Regions from separate parts of the Exiguobacterium sp. UBA6309 genome, predicted to be linked through region 1. Evidence: riboswitches for the same ligand, from Rfam matches in the RefSeq annotation. Region 1 holds a riboswitch; each other region holds the start of a gene.

Region 1 (4,224 bases):
TACATCGTGGGTGGGACCATCATGTATCTGACGATGTTATGTCTTGGAGAATTAGCGGTCTATCTGCCGGTCTCGGGGTCATTTCAGACCTATACGACCCGCTTTATCGGACCAGGGGTCGGCTTTGCCGTCGGTTGGATTTACTGGCTCGGCTGGGCTGTGACGGTCGCACTTGAAATCACAGCTGCAGGTAGTTTGATGGACCGTTGGTTTCCGAATGTGCCGGTCGTTGTCTGGTGTACCGTCTTTACGGTCTTGTTATTCGGTTTAAACGCCGTCTCCGCCAAAGCGTTCGGGGAAGCGGAATTCTGGTTCTCAAGTTTAAAGGTACTCGCCATTCTTTTCTTCATCATTCTTGGTGGCGCAGCTTGGTTTGGCTGGTTACCGATGGAAGCAGATCGTCCATCCTCATTGTTTGCAAACTTCACGGCAAGCGGTTGGTTTCCGAACGGAATTCTCGGTGTCTTGACGACGATGATTGCTGTCAACTTTGCTTTTCAGGGGACCGAATTGATCGGTGTCGCGGCTGGGGAGTCCGATAAGCCTGAAAAATCGATTCCAAAAGCTATCCGGAATACAGTTTGGCGCACGTTCATTTTCTTTGTCTTATCGATCACGATCGTCGGTGCATTGATTCCGTATGAGACGGCTGGCGGAGTCAGTAGTCCATTCATCATGGTCTTTGATGCGATCGGCATCCCGTATGCCGCTGACTTGATGAACATCGTCGTCTTGACAGCACTATTATCCGTCGGGAACTCGGGATTGTATGCCGCGACCCGAATGTTATGGGCAATGGCACAAGAAGGGATGATTTCAAAGAAATTATCTTATGTTAATGCCCGTGGTGTGCCGATGCGCGCTTTACTCTTTACGATGATGTTTGCGATGTTATCTCTTCTGACAGCTTTTTTCGCAGAGGATACCGTCTTTATCTGGCTCTTGTCTTTAGCTGGACTCGGTGCTCAAGTCGGTTGGATTTCAATTTCCGCTTCGCAACTTGCGTTCCGCCGTCAGTTCATCCGAAACGGACATGATCTATCCGAACTAAAGTTCAAGACGCCATTCTATCCAGCATTACCGTTGATATCGTTGACACTTAATGTCGTTGTCCTTTTCAGTCTTGCGTTTCAAGCGGATCAACGAATTGCTTTATACATCGGTGTTCCATTTTTCCTCGTCATGTGGGGAAGCTATCATCTGTTCGTTAAAGGAAAACACCTATCGGCTCAAAGTGACATTCGAGTCGCCCCTTCCCAACTCGAAGAATAATGCCATATGAAAAGAGGCCGCGGTATCATCCACGGCCTTTTTTCATATGCTTGTTCTATTCCTTAAGTGTTCGCATCATCAATAGTTCTCCTTGATGGAGCTCTACTGTCGCTTCTGACGTACTCCATTCATTACTGACGGTCAAGGAACCTCCGACCGGAACAGGATGCATATCAAGTGGATATTTGACTCCAGCTAAACTCAAGATTGACGGCACAAGTGGAATGAAAGAAAGATAATGATAGATTTCGGCTTCGACTGCATACGATCCTACTGCCAAATATCGCACCTCTTCCCGTTTCGTGACGAGTCGCGCTTCAGGGTATTGCTTCAATAAATACACATTTTGAACGGTCATGTCGAGTCGTCCACCTGTTGCTCCGACGATGATAGTATCATCAAATCGTTTCATCTCTGATACTGTACGAAGGGCGAGTTCGAGATCCGTCTCATCTTTCTCAGCCGGATGAACGATTGCTCCTTCAGGTACGTAACCAAGCGAATCAAAATCACCGATCGTCATGTCGCATGTCAGCCCAAACAATTCAATAGTCTGAACACCACCATCGACACCAATGATGAAATCACTAGACTGACAAAGCATCCGCAAATCAGGCACTTCTTCTTGAGGACCGGCGCACACGAGAATCGCCCGCATCTCAGACGCCTCGTGCTGAATAACGTAGTAAACGTGGCGCAGTTGTAAAGAGGAGACCCGCGACGACACCGCATAAAACATAAGATGGTACCATGTATGTCGCGTTATAAACTAATGAATATGGCACGACTGGACCTTCTGCATATTTCGCGAAGAACACGATTCCGCTGATGACATGACAGATATAACGGAGTCCTGCGCCTAATAGTGTTGCAAGGAGAACGAACGCCATCAAACGTTTCTTTTGTCCGTTACGTGCAGTTTGTCTAACCTGACGGGCGAACAGACCGCTCAGTCCGACGACACCGTATGCAATCGTGTAATCGAGTAATGGTTGGACGATCGTCAAGACTTGTGGGGCGAACATCAGTTGGATCGTACCAACAAGCGCTCCTGTGACGACACCTCCGATGACACCGTGGCGAAATGCCATGACAAAGATCGGTAACATCGCTAAGCTGATTGAACCGCCTTGTGGCATTTTAAATGGAATCAGTAAATCAAAGACGACCCCGAGACTTGCGAAGATGGCAATTTCCATCATCATTTGTAACCGTTTCATGCTATTTCCTCCTTCATTGTACGAGAGGACGCAAAAAGGCAATACGACGAACGCCGTACTGCCTGCGTGCGCCACATCCCTACGTCCGTTTGAACGGAACAGGTTCGAAGGGTTAAAGTCTAAAAGACTCCTCTCAGCCGCTTTTCAAGCGACACCCCTTGCGGTCATCATATTTCGTTTTCTCGTTCTTATTATACGGCAGCCCCTTGACGAATGCTAGTGATCGCTTCCGCATAATCTGGTGCATTGTAGATTGCTGATCCCGCGACAAGAACGTTCGCGCCGTTTTCGATGCAAAGTTTTGCTGTTTCCGGGTTGACGCCACCATCAATCTCGATTTCAAATGTCAGATCACGATCTGCTTTCATTTGTGCAAGTGATGCGAGTTTTGGCATGACATTCTCGATGAAGGCTTGTCCACCAAAGCCCGGATTGACCGTCATCAATAAGACCATATCGACATCCTCAAGGACGTGTTCAATCGTCGATAATGGCGTGTGAGGATTCAAGACGACCCCTGCTTTTGCACCGGATAGCTTGATTTGTTGTAAAACACGGTGGACGTGGTTCGTCGCTTCGACGTGGAACGTCACGATATCTGCCCCTGCCTTAACGAAATCTTCAACGAAACGTTCTGGCTGGTCAATCATTAAATGGACATCAAGGACCATATCCGTCTTTTGACGTAAACTGCTGAGCACAGGTAGTCCAAACGAGATATTCGGTACGAACTGACCATCCATGACATCGAAATGGATATAGTCCGCGCCTGCTGCCTCGACTGCTTTGACATCACGCTCAAGATTCGCAAAATCTGCTGATAAGATAGATGGTGCAATTTTAATCATCTTCAATACCTCCGGGCTCGATTCTTGATTTCGTCTATAAACATACCATAGTTCTCATAACGAGAGGACATGATTTCTTGTGCTTCGACGGCTTCCTTGACAGCACATCCGGGTTCATTCAAGTGCAAACATCCTCGATACTTACATTCGTCCTGTACAGCCACGAATTCAGGAAAACTCCACCGTACATCCTCGATTTCCATATCATATGGAAAATCAAGGTTCGAGAAACCTGGTGTATCAGCAATCAAGCCTTCGGCAAGTGGCATCAACGTGACGTGTCGTGTCGTATGCCGCCCACGTCCGAGTGATTTCGAAATCGCACTCGTCTCTAAGTCGAGTGTTGGTTCAAGTGCGTTCAAGAGCGAACTTTTCCCAACTCCAGATTGTCCGGCAAGAACACTCGTTTTCCCGGCCAGTAACGGACGGACTTGCTCAACACCCGACAACGTCTCACTGGATGTCTCGATGACCGTATATCCAATCTTCCGGTAAGCGGCAATTGCCTTTCTAACTGCAGGACCTTTGACATCATCAAGCAAGTCCATCTTCGTTAACAGGATGACGGGTTGGATTTCCTTCGCTTCGATCAAGACGAGGAAACGATCGAGCAAGTGCGCTGAAAAATCAGGTTCTGCAGCCGAGACGACAAGCAACGCTTGATCGATATTCGCGACAGGCGGGCGTACTAAAAAGTTGTCCCGCTCCTTCACTTCGAGAATATACCCGGTCTCACTTTCGATATGAAGAACGACTTCGTCTCCAACGACTGGACTGATGCCGCGTTTTCGGAAATTCCCTCTTGCCCGTGAACGGACCTCTCCTTCTGGTGTCATGACATCATAAAAGCCACCCTGCAGGCGTATGATCGTTCCTTCTCGATT
Region 2 (4,224 bases), on a different contig from region 1:
CGACGCTCTGCGCATTCAGGGGTATCACGTCCAGTACGAAAGCGACTATCTCGTTTACAATCAGTGGCTGCAAATTTCGACGATGGGACAGACGACGATGCGGCAAATTGAGCGTCTCGTTCGTGTTTTAGTTCGTGAAAATCAACGAATCATCATAAAGAATGAAAAAAACGAAAGACCTCTCAACCCCTGATTTCAAGCGGTTTGGAGGTCTTTCGACTTCAAAAAGATAAAAAAAGAGGTTTATGGATTTAAAACACAGGGGTATAAACTCATTAGCACCGCATCAAACCGGTGACTTACTCACACATGTTTCTCAATATCAGCGTAATGACCTGGGAGAGAAATGCAAAGTCACGAAAGCGTCAGATTCATGAGAGTCTGAAACCGATTGTCTTAGCATGATTCATATTGTTCAGGATTCGTCCTGCTCCTACATTCATTACCTTTTGAGGGCTATACCAAATTCAAGGGGGAAATGAACATGTCAGTTAATTTAACAGCCGAAAAACGCGAGGTACGTCCACGCTCACTCCGTAAACAATTGCGTCATGAAGGAAAAGCTCTTGGCGTCGTGTATGGTTACAAAGTGGAAAGTACACCAATCGCATTTGAAGAAAAAGAATTGCTTAAAATCGTCCGAGAAAACGGTGAAAACGTCTTGATTTCACTCAAACTCGACGGTAAAAATATTAACGTCTTGATCAATCGCCGTGATATGGATGTCTTCACACCAACAGTCGATCACGTTGAATTCATCGCCGTGAAAATGGATGAAGAAACAGAAGTCGAAGCAGACGTTGTACTTGTTGGCGAAGCAGCCGGTGCAAAAGTTGGTGGTTTCCTATCACAAACACTCTTTAAAGTAACAGTCGCCGCTACACCAGATAAATTACCAGAGAACGTCGAAGTCGACGTCACGAACCTCGAAATCGGCGATTCGATTTCTGTAGCCGATCTTCCAGAACAAAAAGATTTCCGCATCGTTACAGAAGGCGATATTCAAGTCGCAGCTGTCGTCGAATCGACACTCGAGCAGGATCTTGAAGAAATCGAAGAAGCAGAGGCACAAGCAGAAGCTGGCGAAGACAACGAAGCGGAAGCAACAGAAACGTCTTCAGAAGAAACAGCTGAAGAGAACGAAGACAATAAATAAGTCGTTTAACGATACGCCCTTTGCGGCGTATCGTTTTTTTTGTGTCTTGACAACAGACGCTGGATTGCCTAAAGTGAACAGCGTATCACCTATTACCATATCCACTAGGGGAGCCCAATTGGCTGAGACGATTCACTTCGGACCCTTCGAACCTGATCTAGTTCATACTAGCGTAGGAAAGTGGAGCGATCACATCCAATGACTCCTGCTGCGCGCAGTTTTTCTGAGGACCGCTCTCTTTTTTACGGAGGGCGGTCTTTTTTGGCGTCTCCCCCATTCAAAGGAGGACGTATCTAATGCAACACTGGAAGATGAAAGAAATCATGGTCATGATGATGCTCGCCGTCGCTTGCGGCGTCATCTATCTTGGTTGGTCAACACTCTGGTTACCGATCTCAGCGATCTTCGGTCCTGTCGGTGCCAACTGGATGTTTGGCATCTGGATCATTGCGAGTCCGCTCGTCGCAGCAATCATTCAAAAGCCAGGTGCCGCTTTAATTGCGGAAGTCGTCGCGGCAGCCGTCGAACTGTTCACAGGTAGTCATTTTGGTTTATCCGCTCTTCTGATCGGAGTCTGCCAAGGACTTGGTGCGGAACTCGTCTTCGCGATGACGCGTTACCGTCGTTATGACACATGGACCTTGATGTTATCGGGTGTCGGAGCCGCGATTGGTAGCATCGTTTATAGTCTAATCGCGAACGGATTCGGTTACTACACAACGACGACGTTGCTTGCGACAACTGGCTTACAATTGATCAGCGGCGCATTACTCGGTGGCTTGCTTGCAGCCATTCTCGTCCGTCGCCTTGTTGCGACCGGTGTCTTGAACGGGTTTGCGGCAGGACGAGCGAAACGGAACGTCGCATGATTACTGTCGACGACCTCAGCATCCGCTATCCGGGTCAGATAAAATCGGTGCTCGATCATGTATCGCTGACGATCGAGTACGGGACGACCCTTTTGCTTGGTCGCAGTGGGAGTGGCAAGACGACATTACTTCATGCCCTTGCCGGACTGACACCGGAAACGATTGAAGTCGAACAGACTGGAACTGTTACCCGCTCTGGTTCGGTCGGAGTGCTGTTCCAAAATCCAGAAGAACAGTTTTGTATGGAGACGATCGGACGGGAAATCGCTTTTAGTTTAGAAAATCGCTCGATTCCACGCGTGGAGATGGATGAACGAATTGAACGCTTACTCGCACTCGTCGGTCTCCCTCTCCCCTTCTCGACACCGATCGCGAGTCTATCCGGAGGAATGAAACAGCGTCTCGCGCTCGCAGCGGTCCTAGCACTTGAGCCGACGATCTTATTACTCGATGAACCAACGGCTCAGATTGATCCAATCGGACAACATGAGCTGATGGCGTTGATTTTTCGGATTCAAAAAGAACACGATTTAACAATCGTCTTGATCGAACACCAACTTGATGTCTGTTTGCCGTACGTCGACCAAGTCGTCTTACTTGAGGACGGATCGATTACTGCGACGGCGGATCCACGGGATCTGTTCCCGCAGGATTACAAAGAGCTTCAAACGAAAGGTATTGCCGTTCCCTCTTTGTATCCGTATACGTTAGAGACGTTACCCATAGATGGACCGCAAGCGGCGCGACTTCAGGTGCCTTCCGCTGTCGCTACAGCTGGGCGCTCTTTGTTACACGTCGCTGCATTATCGACGAAAGCACCATATCCGTTGACCGATGCGACATTTTCCATGCAGACAGGAGAATGGGTGATGCTGCTTGGGGCAAATGGATCCGGGAAAAGTACATTGCTTGCGACACTCGGGCGGTTGCTTCCCAATCGTGGAACGTATCAGCTCCAGGGGCGTCCGGTTCATCGTTACTCCCGGCGTCGCTTTTATGAGCACGTTGGCTATGTCTTTCAACAACCGGATCTGCAGTTTCTTAAGCTGACGGTCGAAGCGGAAATCGACTGGAGTCACCGGGCAGCGACGAATGTTAAGCGCGCGGCGTTGCTTGAACGGCTGGAACTGACATCTGTCAAACAGCAGTCACCACTTGCTCTTAGTACGGGGCAACAACGACGGCTCAGCGTCGCAACGATGCTCGGACAAACGAAAGACTTGTTGTTGCTCGATGAACCGACCTTCGGACAAGATGGATTGACGACACGACGCTTAATGGAACAGTTACAGATGGAACAACAGAACGGTACGACACTCGTCATGGCGACGCATGATATGGAGCTCGTCGCCCGGTATGCGGATCGTGTCCTCGTCATGGAGCAAGGACGGATTGCTTTTGACGGTCGCCCAAGCGAGTTATTCGCTGACGTTCCATTACTCGAGCGCTGTCAGCTACAACGTCCACTTTCGTACCAATTCCAGGAGGTGAAACGTGATGCAAACGAACGTGTCCCCGTTCGCTGAACTCAATCCCGTCATTAAGGGAAGCGGATTGTTTTTGATCATGTTTGCCTTGATTGCAACGAATGACTGGGTCAAAACGTTAGTATTCCTGAGTTTTGCTATCGCACTGCTACTCCTCTCCGGATGGGGTCCTTTTGATTTCTTGAAGCGACTTGCGCCGTATAGTCTATTATTCTTATTGACGTTCTGGATGATGGCGGCTTTCGGCAAAGGAACGAATACTCTTTGGTCGTTCGGTTGGTTTCATGTCACGTCGGAAAGCGTCGCGCACGGCTGGTTACTTGCCTTGCGGATGGCCACGTTCGTCTGCCTGAGCCTCGCTTTCGTCACGACGACCGATGCGACCCGTTTCGTAATGAGCTTGATCCATCAGGCGAAGTTATCGCCCCGCTTTGCTTACGGATTCCTTGCCGGGATTCGCTTTCTGCCGCAACTGGTCGAAGAAGTCCGCGTTTTGCGGCAAGTCCGGATGATTCGCAATGTGCACAGTCGCTTTCCTGGTGATGGATTTCTTTCAATTGGCTTACCGCTCTTCTCACGGTCGATCCAGCGGGCAGAACGGATGGCGATTGCTCTCGAAGCCCGTCACTTTTCAGCAGAGCGAACGTATTACGAGGTACCGGTCGTTCAGCGTCAGGATATTATTTATCTCGTGGTCATCCTCCTATTCATC
Region 3 (4,224 bases), on a different contig from region 1:
AGATGACCGCATATCCTTCTAATGGGATAGGAAGAGAAGCGACATTCGTTGCCGTAATTCCGCCAATGCCGATTAAAGGTAAGCACACGGCTTCGCGAATCGCTTGAAGCATCGTGTGTGACATCGAGTCGGCGTCTGCTTTCGATGACGTCGCAAATAGAGAACCTACACCTAAATAAGATGCTCCATCTCGTTCTGCTTCAATCGCTTGCGCGACGGTTGCTACCGATACGCCGATCACAGTGTTCGGTAAGAGACGTCGCGCTGCGGTTAGAGGAATATCTTCTTGTCCGATATGCAAACCAGCTCCGACAAGTAACGCAATATCAATTCGGTCATTGATAATCAAAGGAACATCATGACGATCCGTCAGTCTCTTTAACCGGACTGCCTGTTCGAAGAATTCCTTTCCCTGCGCTGTTTTTTCCCGTAATTGTATAATCGTTGCACCACCTAAAATCGCTTCTTCAACCACCGTTTCGATTGCAACTCCCGGATGATATCGACGATCTGTCACCGCATAAATGGAATAATCAATTGACATGTTCTACCACCTCCATCAAATCTTGCTCCGTCATCAGACTGATTGCATTGAACAACTCTCGTTTGAAATTACCTAGACCTTTTTCTGATGCTGCCTGTTCTCCTGCTTTTCCCATGATAAATGTTCCGTGGACTGCTGCCTCAAATGCAGAATATCCTGCACCAAGAAAACTCGCAATCAAAGAAGCTGTCATACACCCCGTACCTGTGACGTCTCCGAGACGCGGCGTACCTACTTGTAGTTCCACTTCGCGCATGCCATCCGTGATGTAGTCGATTGGACCTGTGACGACAATGACGGACTTTTGTTTACGAGCGAATGCACGAATGATTTCTCGATCCATGATCTCATCACTAGCAGCATCGACTCCTTTTGTTCGTCCATTCTCCCCAAGCAATGTCTTGATTTCTGAAGCATTTCCTTTAACGACCGTACATCCGAGTCTACTCAATTCTTTTGAAAAGGACGTACGCAATGATGTGGCTCCCGCTCCAACTGGATCAAGGATGATCGGAACGTTCAAGCGTCTCGCTTCGCTTGCGGCGAGTCGTTGAGCTGCTTGCATGTCTGCATCAATTGTTCCAATGTTCAAGACAAGAGCTTGCGCGCGTCGAACCATCTCTTCCACTTCGCGAATATCCTCCGCCATGACTGGAGATGCGCCAACGGCAAGTGTGACATTGGCGCAATCATTGATCGTGACTGTGTTCGTCAAATGATGAATGAGTGGTTTGTGTTTAAGAATGGTCGTAAACATGTGAATCCCTCCAAAGTGAATGAAAATGATGTGTCGGTCCAATCCCTTGTCCGAGAGCAAATCCATGACGAATCGCCTCTGTAACATACTTCTTGGCCTGACGTACACTGTCCGTTAAAGCTTCTCCAAGTGCCATCCGTGCCGCAATCGCTGCAGATAAGGTACAGCCTGTTCCGTGAGTATGTTGATTATCTAACCGATCTGATGTGAAACGGTATTCTTCTTGCCCGTCCCATAATAAATCCGTGGCAGCTCCCGGTAGATGTCCACCTTTTAGCAAGACAGCTCCAGTCTCCATAGCCAACTGATGCATCGCCAGTCGCATCTCCTCTAAATTAGTAACTGATTGCCCTGTTAAGCGCTCTGCTTCCGGTAAATTTGGTGTGACGAGTGTCGCAAGTGGCAGTAACTCCGCGATTAGTGCTTCCTCTGCCTCCGTCCGCAATAGGGCATGCCCGCCTTTTGCGACCATGACAGGGTCTAGTATGATTGGAACTGTCTGTTTGCGAAGATGTGTTGCAATGACGTGAATCGTTTGTGCATTCGAGACCATACCGATTTTGATAGCATCCACACGAATATCTGAAAAGATTGAAGCTAATTGGGCATCAACGATTTCCGATGATAACTCTTCTACTGCTTGAACGCCCAGTGTATTTTGAGCCGTTACCGCTGTCAAAACACTCATCCCATAAACGCCCAATGCCGAAAATGTCTTTAAATCTGCCTGAATTCCAGCTCCACCACCGGAGTCAGATCCCGCAATCGTCAATACATGTTTCATATTTTTCTCACCTTTCCATCGAGCAATGTAAGGGAGTTGTTACCGACAAAAAAAGCGTCGACCGCTGTAAAAAAGCAGTCGACGCTATACGAAATCGTTATCCAACCACTTCGGTATCCGTTCGGCTCAACTTTCCTACGCTGGTATTATCCAGTTCAGGTAATAGGGTCGAAAACAGATTGGTTTTCCTCTCAGCCGGATTCCTCCAGCTCCCCTAGTTGCTCAAGTATTCATTTCGCCTTAACTGTAGCATAGCGGCAAGAAAAAAACGAGCCGAAGCTCGTTTTGAATTATAGATATGCTAATGGATTAACTGCATTCAGAGGAGAAGAGGCACTGTACTGATAGCCTCCGACATGTAGTTCGAAATGCAAGTGTGGTCCTGTTGAATTCCCAGTACTACCAAGTGTTCCAACTTGCTGACCTTGAGAAACTGTTTGTCCTGCATGAACAGATAACGAACTCATATGAGCGTAGACTGTCGTATAGACTTTCCCGTCAAGGAAGTGAGAAATCATGACGTGATTTCCATAAGGCCCACCACCTGAAGCTGTAATGACCGTTCCAGCTGCTGCTGCGACGATTGGTGAGCCGACCGAACCACTGAAATCGACACCATTATGGAACGTATAGCCGTTCGCACCGCTTGCTGGTCCAAACCCTTGTGATACGCCACCAGAAGATGGACGAACGAATTTCCCACCGCTCGAAACAACGGGTGAAGCAACTGAAGTAGGTGATTCTGAACTCTTACCTGCTTGTTTTGCTGCTTGAGCATTCGCTTTAGCGGCTTTTTCAGCTGCTGCTTTCTCGGCTGCTGCTCTTTCAGCCGCCACTTTAGCTGCTGCCTTCGCTGCCGCAATCGCACGTTCTTGAGCTTCAAGTGTCGCTTGTAGTTCTTTCGCGTCTAGAAGTTCTGTCGTAAACTTCGTCTTACCTTTTCTTAATTTTTTAAGCGTAGCACTGCGTTCTTTCATTTGAACTTTCAACGCTTTTTTTTGTTCGATTAATGTTTTCTTCTCTTCAACCTGCTCCGCCTTTTTTTCAACGAGCGCTTGTTTTGCTTCCGCTAGCTTTTGTTGGGTTGCGATGTAATCCGAAATCATTTTATCATCTTGCTCCGCGATTTTTTTCCCTGCCATGACACGACTAAATAAATCGCCTAAATCCTTCGATCCAAAAATGACTTCTTCCCATTTGATTGAGTTTCCATCGTTTTCTTGGAAGACACGTAGACGATCACCGAGTAGTTCTTCTTGTTTTTTCAACATCTCTTCGTAGCGAACGATGTCTGCTTTTAATTCATCGATTCGCAAATTCAATTTCTCGATTTGTTTATTTTTTTCGGAAATCTGAAAAATCTTTTCGTTGATCGCTGCATCGATTCGATTGATTTGACGTTGTTCTTTCGAAATTTTCGACTCTTGTTTTTTAATTGCTTTTTCTAATTTACGTTGTTCTGCGGCATTTTCAGCCTTTTTTTCTTTGATCGTTGCTGCCGCAATTGGTTGTGTTCCTGTTATAAGTAATGCTCCTAAAACAATGGTAGAAATTAGTTTTTTTAGCATATATCGTTTTCCTCACTTATGTTTTTCATATTTTATTATAGTATTCAAGTTTCTCTCATATCTGAAATAGATTATAGCACCCTAATCGTTTCAAAAAAATTTCATTTACATTTCAAATGAAAACGTTTTTTGTAATATAATCATTTATTTTTTGAAAATCGCAAAAAAAAGAACCGCTGCATAAGCAACGATTCTTTACTGTTTAAAACATCGTCATTGGGTTCACTGAGCTAGCTGGACCAGTTGCACTATAGCTGTATCCACCGACGTGGATTTCAAAGTGTAAGTGTGGACCAGTTGAATTCCCAGTGCTTCCACGTAAACCGATTTGTTCACCTTGACTGACGCGTTGACCTGCGTGAGCATTGAGTGCGCTCATATGAGCATACAATGTTGTGTACGTTTTACCGTTTAATTGGTGGGCAATCATGATGTGGTTTCCGTAAGGACCACCACCTGATGCTGTAATGACTGTTCCTGTTGCAGCTGCAACGATTGGAGTTCCAACCGGACCACCAAAGTCGATCCCGTTATGGAACGTATAACCGTTTTCTCCACCTGCTGAGCCATA

Evidence for each region. A riboswitch is a leader RNA that binds a small molecule or an ion and turns the genes downstream of it on or off. The one in region 1 is predicted to bind thiamine pyrophosphate.
Region 2: it holds a riboswitch for thiamine pyrophosphate, as region 1 does, so the genes downstream of both, B3M90_RS09730 (ECF transporter S component) here and thiT (energy-coupled thiamine transporter ThiT) in region 1, are expected to answer to the same signal.
Region 3: it holds a riboswitch for thiamine pyrophosphate, as region 1 does, so the genes downstream of both, thiD (bifunctional hydroxymethylpyrimidine kinase/phosphomethylpyrimidine kinase) here and thiT (energy-coupled thiamine transporter ThiT) in region 1, are expected to answer to the same signal.

What each region holds. Positions count from the first base shown of each region.
Region 1 is NZ_DJTL01000017.1:117,886-122,109, reverse strand. It holds gene B3M90_RS04915 (amino acid permease) at 1-1,272, shown strand, start outside; gene B3M90_RS04910 (thiamine diphosphokinase) at 1,328-1,930, opposite strand; gene thiT (energy-coupled thiamine transporter ThiT) at 1,932-2,492, opposite strand; TPP riboswitch at 2,552-2,661, opposite strand; gene rpe (ribulose-phosphate 3-epimerase) at 2,684-3,340, opposite strand; gene rsgA (ribosome small subunit-dependent GTPase A) at 3,343-4,224, opposite strand, start outside.
Region 2 is NZ_DJTL01000027.1:135,352-139,575, reverse strand. It holds gene B3M90_RS09740 (GNAT family N-acetyltransferase) at 1-193, shown strand, start outside; gene B3M90_RS09735 (50S ribosomal protein L25/general stress protein Ctc) at 485-1,156, shown strand; TPP riboswitch at 1,253-1,352, shown strand; gene B3M90_RS09730 (ECF transporter S component) at 1,453-2,025, shown strand; gene B3M90_RS09725 (ABC transporter ATP-binding protein) at 2,022-3,551, shown strand; gene B3M90_RS09720 (energy-coupling factor transporter transmembrane component T family protein) at 3,523-4,224, shown strand, end outside.
Region 3 is NZ_DJTL01000032.1:77,071-81,294, reverse strand. It holds gene thiE (thiamine phosphate synthase) at 1-544, opposite strand, end outside; gene thiM (hydroxyethylthiazole kinase) at 534-1,301, opposite strand; gene thiD (bifunctional hydroxymethylpyrimidine kinase/phosphomethylpyrimidine kinase) at 1,282-2,085, opposite strand; TPP riboswitch at 2,201-2,311, opposite strand; gene B3M90_RS11315 (murein hydrolase activator EnvC family protein) at 2,376-3,653, opposite strand; gene B3M90_RS11310 (murein hydrolase activator EnvC family protein) at 3,856-4,224, opposite strand, start outside.